DNA from 2 places in the Bacillus sp. SYZHCR11 genome. Region 2 is predicted to be linked to the other one. Evidence: riboswitches for the same ligand, from Rfam matches in the RefSeq annotation. Region 2 holds a riboswitch; the other holds the start of a gene.
What was found. A riboswitch is a leader RNA that binds a small molecule or an ion and turns the genes downstream of it on or off. The one in region 2 is predicted to bind glycine.

Region 1 (4,431 bases), on a different contig from region 2:
AAATTCATTAAATATCGGGCCGTCAAATGCTACGTGCAAGCCGGCTTTTTCCGCTTGGCGTCTCGCGTAATCAGCTTTCAATATATTTTGGCGGGCCATGTCTTTGACGCCGTTTTTTCCGAGCGCCGTCATCGCGACTGAAGCCGCTAAAGCATTCAGCGCCTGATTTGAACAAATGTTAGACGTGGCTTTGTCTCTTCTGATATGCTGCTCGCGCGCCTGAAGGGTGAGAACAAAACCTCTTCGCCCATTTTCATCCTCCGTTTGGCCGACAAGCCGGCCCGGCACCTTTCTCATCAGTTTTTTCGTTACTGCAAAATAGCCGCAGTGCGGGCCGCCGAACGCCGCAGGTATGCCGAAAGGCTGCGCGTCTCCGACGACAATATCAGCTCCGTATGCCCCGGGCGGTGTCAAAATGCCGAGCGCGAGCGGGTTTGAAGAAACAATCAGCTGGCTGTTTCCTTTATGTGCGAGCGGCTCAATGTCCTTTAACGGCTCGATTTGTCCGAAGAAGTTCGGATACTGAACGATCACGGCGGCCGTCTCATCACAAACGGCATGTTCCAATGCTTCAAGATCTGTGACGCCGTTTTTCGCGGGCACCTCTACAACCTCAATATATTGGCCCTTTGCGTATGTTTTCAAAACATCCCGTGATTCCGGATGAACGGCTGCGGAAATGACGATTTTTTTCTTTTTCGTATGTCCCGACGCAAGCATCGCCGCTTCCGCAAGCGCCGTTCCCCCGTCGTACATAGAGGAGTTTGCGATATCCATTCCCGTTAATTCACAGATCATCGTTTGAAATTCAAAAATCGCCTGCAGCTCCCCTTGTGAGATTTCAGGCTGGTAAGGCGTATATGCCGTGTAAAACTCTGATCGGGATATCACATGATCGACGATGACCGGCTGGTAGTGATCGTACACTCCTGCGCCCAGAAAAGACGCATATGTAACAGCGTCCTTATTTTTCGCCGCAAGCTTTGTCAGCTCTCTCGTCAGCTCCGTTTCAGATTTTGCTTTTTTAATTTGGTAGTCTTTTTGAAACCTCACATCTTCCGGAATATCGGCAAACAGTTCATCAATTGTTTCTGCGCCGATGGCTTTCAGCATTTCTTTTTTATCCTGTTCTGTCGCGGGCAAATATCGATGCTTCATATGACTCTCCTTTTTCAGCTCTGTTTTGGACGTTTATAAAACGGTGTGCGGACAATCTTCGCTTTTACCGTTTTTTTACGGATTTCCACTTCTACTTCCGTTCCGACTTCACTGAATTCCGTTTTGATTAAGGCAAGGCCGATATTTTTCTTTAAAGTCGGAGATTGCGTGCCTGTCGTGACTTCCCCGATCGGAACACCGTCTTTTTTCACGGCGTACCCGTGTCTCGGAATCCCTTTTTCAATCATCTCAAGTCCGACCAGCTTTCGCGGGGCTCCTTTTTCTTTCTGTTCACACAATACAGATTTCCCGAAAAAATCGGAATCTTTCTTGTGTTTCACGGCAAATCCGATTCCGGCTTCAATCGGTGTAATATCTTTCGTCAATTCCTGACCGTATAAAGCAAGCTTCGCTTCAAATCTCAGCGTATCACGGGCGCCGAGGCCGCACGGAACGAGGCCTTCATGCTCTCCCGCTGCAAGTATCTCCTTAAATAGATGAACCGCATCTTCATTGCGGCAATATAACTCAAACCCGTCTTCACCGGTATAGCCCGTTCTTGAAAGCAGGACTTGGCGTCCGGCAACGTCCGCCTCGTCAATAAATGCAAACGGCTTTAAGGAGGACAGATCACATTCAGTCAGCTTCGCAAGAACCGACTGAGCATTCGGCCCCTGAACGGCAAGCAGTGAAATCCCGTCAGACTGATTCGTCAGCGTGACATCTCCTTCCGCATGTTCTGTCAGCCAGGCGATGTCTTTTTCAATATTAGACGCGTTTATCACGAGCAGATAGCAGCTCTCGCTTTTCTGATAGATCAGCAAATCATCGACCGTACCGCCGTCAGGATAGCACATGGCGGTATAAAGCGCGTTTCCCGGCTTTAAATCGGCAACGTCATTTGTCATCATTTTTTGCAGAAAAGACAGGGCGTCTTTACCGGATACTTCAACTTCCCCCATATGAGACACATCAAACAGGCCCGCTTTTGTGCGGACGGCTTCATGCTCCTCTTTAATAGAAGAAAATTGAACCGGCAGCTCCCATCCTCCAAAATCAATCGTTTTTCCGCCGTATTCTTTATACACATCATAAAGCGGTGTTCGTTTCAGCATCATCTTCCCCCTTCAGTCATTGGCGCTTGTAAAAACATATAAAAAAGGACAGAGAAACACCTCATGAAAATGAAGGTTTCTCTGTCCCGGCACCTGAAAGTTTACTTTATGAACATATCATAAAGACGTCCCCTTTGGTGGCCTGCTTCTTCTAAGTGCAGACACTCTCCAGAGTTGCGTCGAGCAAGAGTTCTTTTGCCTGAGAGATTCACTCCGCAGTTTGCTCCTTCGGCGCCCGGACGCCCATCTTTCGTCCGAGTCTCTCCCCTTGCTGTCATTCGCTCATATTTACCAATTTTATGGACATACTAAAGCAATATCTTTTAGTGAAATCATTACTTATATCCTACCACCCTCATTTACGTCCGGCAACAAAAATTATGATAAATCAGTTTTTTAAAAGAAAGGCGGTTTTGTTACATATGACAGCAGAGATCATATTTGATGCAAACTGGCCGGGAGAGTTTTCTGAGCGGCTGAAAACGGACGGTCCCTGGTCAAATTGGGAGCTGTACAAACTGTCGGCTGAAGTCCAGCAGACCCTTGCCATTCCTGAATTTGAAGGGTTGAGAGCTCCTTTATACCTGCCCGATTTCACTCCGCTTCCCCATCAGCTTGAGGTCGCGCAGAAAGTCGTTGAAAAAATGAACGGCAAGGCGATTTTGGCTGATGAAGTGGGGCTCGGAAAAACGGTGGAAGCGGGCCTGATTTTAAAAGAATATATGATTCGCGGGCTGGCCAAAAAAATCCTGATTCTTGTGCCGGCATCACTCGTTTCCCAGTGGGTGAAAGAGCTTCAGGAGAAGTTTTTAATACCCGCTGTTGAACAGAAGAAAAGCTATGTGTGGGAACAGTGCGATATCGTCGTTTCTTCTATTGATACGGCCAAACGCTCCCCTCACAAAGACATTGTCCTTTCTATTCCGTATGATCTCGTCATTATTGACGAGGCGCACAAGCTCAAAAACAGCAAAACGAAAAATTATGAATTTGCGAGAAGTCTTGTGAAGAAATACTGCCTGCTTCTGACGGCGACGCCGATTCAAAACCGGATCGAAGAAATCTTCAATTTAGTGTCACTGTTAAAGCCCGGCCATTTAGGAAATGAAAGCGGATTTCAAGAAACCTTCAATCAGAAGGACGGGATTGACGCTCATGAGCATTTGAAAGAACTCGTCAATAAGGTGATGATCCGCAACACGCGGAGCGACACCGGCCTTACATGGACGAAGCGCCACGTGGAAACAGTGCCGATCACCTTTTCACCGACGGAACAGGCGCTTTACGATGACATTGCCGCACTGAAAAACGGCACGGAAAAGCCCGCCAGCGCATTTTCCATTATGACGCTGCAAAGAGAGTGCTGTTCAAGCAGGGAAGCCGTGTATATGACGCTCAAAAAAATGCTTGACCAAAAAGACAAACAAGCGCCCGCATTCGATGAACAGACGATCGCTAATTTAATGGACCGCATCAATCAAGTCACGCAAAACTCAAAAGCGATTCAAGTTGTTGACTTGATCCAAAAGATTAATGATAAAGTCATTATTTTTACTGAATACAGGGCGACACAGATTTACCTGCAATGGTTCCTTCAGCAGAACGGCATAAGCTCCGTTCCGTTCAGAGGCGGATTTAAACGCGGAAAAAAAGACTGGATGAAGGATCTCTTCCGCGGCAAAGTGCAGGTGCTGATCGCTACAGAAGCCGGAGGCGAAGGGATCAACCTGCAATTCTGCAACCATATTATCAATTATGACCTCCCGTGGAACCCGATGCGGCTTGAACAAAGAATCGGAAGGATTCACAGACTCGGTCAGGAAAGAGATGTCCATATCTACAATATGGCGACAAAACATACGGTGGAAGAGCATATCTTAAAACTTCTGTATGACAAAATTCATTTATTTGAAAATGTCGTCGGAGAATTAGATGACATTTTAACAAAAATCAAAGTGAGCAATTTTGAAGACCATTTGCATGATATTTTATGCCATTCGCTGACAGAGGAGGAAATGAGAATCAAAATGGACAATCTCACCTCTTTTCTGTCGTACGGTACGGAAAAACCCGCCAGAAAAAAAGGCTCTTAAAAAGGAGGAAGCGCGACATGAGACAGCAGGAGGTTCACCAATTTTTACTGCGCTTTTTTGAAGCG
Region 2 (4,431 bases):
GGCGATCTACACGGCGCGTAAAGGCATCCGCACCGGTGTCGTCGCTGAACGCTTCGGCGGCCAGGTACTCGACACCATGAGCATCGAAAACTTCATCAGCGTCAAAGCGACTGAAGGACCAAAGCTCGCTGCAAGCCTTGAAGAGCACGTGAAAGATTATGATATTGACGTCATGAACCTTCAGCGCGCGAAACGCCTTGAGAAAAAAGACCTCTTCGAACTTGAACTTGAAAACGGCGCTGTACTGAAAAGTAAAACAGTGATCCTTTCAACAGGTGCCCGCTGGCGCAATGTCAACGTACCTGGTGAGCAAGAGTTCAAAAACAAAGGTGTTGCATACTGCCCGCACTGTGACGGACCATTATTTGAAGGCAAAGACGTAGCCGTTATCGGCGGCGGAAACTCCGGAATCGAAGCGGCGATTGACCTTGCAGGTATCGTCAATCACGTCACTGTGCTGGAGTTCGCGCCTGAACTGAAAGCAGACGAAGTCCTGCAAAAACGTCTTTACAGCCTGCCGAACGTCACTGTGCACAAAAATGCACAAACGAAAGAAATCACAGGCGACCAAAACGTAAACGGCATTACGTTCGTTGACCGTGAAACAGGCGAAGAAAAACACGTTGAACTCCAAGGTGTATTCGTCCAAATCGGTCTCGTGCCTAATACAGAATGGTTAGACGAAACCGTCGAACGCAACCGCATCGGCGAAATCATCGTCGATAAGAGCGGCGCGACAAGCGTTCCCGGCCTATTTGCCGCAGGGGACTGCACAGACGGCCCGTACAACCAAATCATTATCTCCATGGGATCAGGTGCAACTGCCGCTTTAGGCGCATTTGATTATTTGATCCGGAATTAATGTAAAAAGCGCTACCCTGCTTACACGGCAGGATAGCGCTTTTTTATATTAAAACGGCATACTGCATGGCAGTACACCGCCTGAAGTAATGTCAATCTGTCTTTCTCCCTCTCGCCCGATAGATAAGAAACAATCCAATAAACCACAGCGGCGTCAGCAGCAAAGCCGGGCGCGTCGCATCCGCAAACAGCATAATCACCAGAATGACGGCAAACAGCGCCAGCACGGCGTAATTGATAAACGGCGCAAACGGCGCCTTGAAAGACGAGCTTGCGTGTAAGTCCGGACGGGTTTTCCTGTATCTGATATGACAGACAAGAATCACGCCCCACACCCAAATGAAACAGATCGCGCTGATGGTTGTCACGATGCCAAAGGCCGCTTCCGGTATCAATTTGCTTAAAAGAGCGCCCGCTGACAGCACAATAACCGATATCCATAACGCGCGGCTCGGCACATGATTTTTATTCAGCTTCGCAAAACTTGCCGGCGCCTGTTTCGTTTTGCTTAAGTTATACAGAATCCGGCTTGTTGAAAACATCCCGCTGTTACAAGCAGAAGCGGCAGACGTTAATACGACAAAATTAATGATTCCCGCGGCTAACGGAATGCCGACCAGACTGAAGGTCTTTACAAAAGGACTTTCCGTTGCATTCAGCTGCATCCACGGGTTAATACATAAAAGAATGATCAATGCCCCGACGTAGAAAAATAAAATCCGCAATGGAATTTTATTGATCGCGGACGGAATATTTTTTTTCGGATTTGACGTTTCCGCCGCCGACACACCCACTAATTCCACACCGACATAGGCGAAGATCACCATCTGGAATGAAAGCAAAAAGCCTGAAAATCCGTTCGGGAACAAGCCGCCGTGCTCCCACAGATTCGCCGCTGAAACCGTTCCGGTATGCGTTTTGAACCCAATCACCAGCAGAACCACCCCGATGACAATTAACGCGAGAATCGTGACTACCTTAATTAAGGCGAACCAAAACTCCAATTCTCCAAAAATCTTAACCGTTAACAGATTAAGCCCTAATAAAATGAGCAAACAGATAAGTGCCGGAATCCACTGCGGAATATCAAACCAATATTTCACATACACACCGACCGCGATCACATCCGCCATAGCCGTCATAATCCAGCAAAACCAGTAGGTCCAGCCTGTGACAAACGCTGCACGCGGTCCTAAATACGCCTCGGCTATATCCGTTAATGATTGGTACCCCGCTTTAGATAACAGCAGTTCTCCCAGCGCCCTCATGACGAAAAAAAGCGCAATACCTACAATAAAATACGCAAAGATGATAGAAGGACCCGCCAGCTGAATCGCCTTACCGGACCCTAAAAACAATCCGGTACCGATCGTGCCGCCAATAGCGATCAGCTGCACGTGCCGATTCGATAGATCCCTCTTTAGCTCTCGCTGCTCCACATCTGACTCCTCCTTACCTCTCTAGTGAACGACGAGCAAAAAAAGCCAATAAAAAAAGAGATTGGATGCCCTCCAATCTCATGGTCATAAGAATATCAAATTATATTTGCGCCGCTGACAATCAACAGCATGACAAATACATATTCGGTACTCTTCTGTCCTTTTGCCTGAGATTGTGAACCCTTCGGCGCCGCGGAAAACCCGCGGTCTCTCCAGAAGCCGCTCCTGCTGTAGTGCGACCCACAGCAATCATAGCCTGCTACGTATTGAGTTTCCGATAGAAATAACTATCAGCTAACTTTTTATTTTAATGGAAGTTGAATGCATTGTCAACAGGGGTATACGCTCACAGCGTTATCCCGGTCCAATTTTTGATGCCTGAAGCGCCGTATCTTCCGTTTTCATTGTCTCAAAAAGGCGTTATGCGGTACTATCATATAAGGTCTAATCATTTAAACATTATGTCATACTTTAAATTCACTTTATCATACAATTGCTCGTAAATAAAAAGGGGATGGACGAGATTGGAAACCAAATATTTAGATCTGCTCGCACAAAAATACGATTGTGAAGAAAAAGTGGTCACGGAAATCATTAATCTGAAAGCGATACTGAACCTGCCGAAAGGAACCGAGCATTTCGTCAGTGATCTGCACGGGGAGTATCAAGCATTCCAACACGTGCTGCGGAACGGTTCAGGAAGAGTAAAAGAGAAGATCCGCGATATTTTCAGCGGCGTCATTTACGATAGAGAAATTGATGAATTGGCGGCTTTGGTCTATTACCCGGAAGACAAACTGAAGCTGATCAAACATGGCTTTGATACGAAAGAGGCATTAAACGAGTGGTATAAAGAAACGATTCATCGGATGATTAAGCTCGTTTCTTATTGTTCTTCCAAGTACACCCGATCCAAATTGCGCAAAGCACTGCCCGCCCAATTTGCTTATATTTCCGAAGAGCTGCTGTACAAAACAGAACAAGCCGCCAACAAGGAACAATACTACTCCGAAATCATAGAACAGATCATTGCGCTCGGCCAGGCCGATAAGCTGATCACCGGTCTTGCCTACAGCACGCAGCGATTGGTGGTCGACCATCTGCATGTGGTCGGCGATATTTATGACCGCGGACCGCAGCCGGATAAAATCATGGAAGAACTGATCAACTATCATTCAGTGGATATTCAATGGGGGAATCATGATGTTCTCTGGATAGGCGCTTATTCCGGCTCAAAAGTATGCCTGGCAAATATTATCCGCATCTGTGCCCGCTATGACAATCTGGATATTATTGAAGACGTTTACGGCATCAATCTGAGACCGCTATTGAACCTTGCCGAAAAATATTACGATGATAACCCGTCTTTCCGCCCGAAAGCGGACGAAAACAGACCGGAAGATGAGATTAAACAAATCACAAAAATTCATCAGGCGATCGCGATGATCCAATTCAAGCTTGAGAGCCCGATTATTAAGAGACGGCCGAACTTTAATATGGAAGAACGGCTGTTACTGGAAAAGATCGATTATGACCGCAATGAAATCACGCTGAACGGAAAAACGTATCAACTGGAAAACACCTGCTTTGCGACGGTGAATCCCAAACAGCCTGACGAGCTGCTAGAAGAAGAAACAGAAGTCATGGACAAGCTGCTGTTTTCTGTCCAGCACTCCGAAAAGCTGGGCCGCCATATGAATTTTATGATGAAAAAAGGCAGCCTGTATCTGAAATATAACGGCAACCTGCTGATTCACGGCTGTATTCCCGTCGATGAAAACGGCAGCATGGAAACGATGATGATAGAGGATAAAGCTTATGCGGGCCGTGAGCTGCTCGATGTATTTGAACGGTTCTTACGTGAAGCGTTTGCCCATCCGGAAGAAACCGATGATCTGGCGACAGATATGACGTGGTACTTATGGACAGGCGAATACTCCTCCCTCTTCGGAAAACGGGCCATGACAACCTTTGAGCGGTATTTCATTAAAGAGAAGGAAACGCATAAAGAAAAGAAAAACCCGTATTACTATTTGCGTGAAGACGAGGCAACCTGCCGAAACATCCTGAAGGAATTCGGCCTCAATCCGGATCACGGCCATATCATCAACGGCCATACACCGGTAAAAGA

Region 1: it holds a riboswitch for glycine, as region 2 does, so the genes downstream of both, gcvT (glycine cleavage system aminomethyltransferase GcvT) here and AC2CGA_RS11115 (amino acid permease) in region 2, are expected to answer to the same signal.

Annotation. Positions count from the first base shown of each region.
Region 1 is NZ_JBXUND010000003.1:469,944-474,374, reverse strand. It holds gene gcvPA (aminomethyl-transferring glycine dehydrogenase subunit GcvPA) at 1-1,158, opposite strand, end outside; gene gcvT (glycine cleavage system aminomethyltransferase GcvT) at 1,173-2,273, opposite strand; glycine riboswitch at 2,451-2,551, opposite strand; gene AC2CGA_RS14255 (DEAD/DEAH box helicase) at 2,696-4,366, shown strand; gene AC2CGA_RS14250 (YqhG family protein) at 4,384-4,431, shown strand, end outside.
Region 2 is NZ_JBXUND010000002.1:868,259-872,689, forward strand. It holds gene ahpF (alkyl hydroperoxide reductase subunit F) at 1-862, shown strand, start outside; gene AC2CGA_RS11115 (amino acid permease) at 954-2,300, opposite strand; glycine riboswitch at 2,446-2,526, opposite strand; gene fbp (fructose-1,6-bisphosphatase) at 2,825-4,431, shown strand, end outside.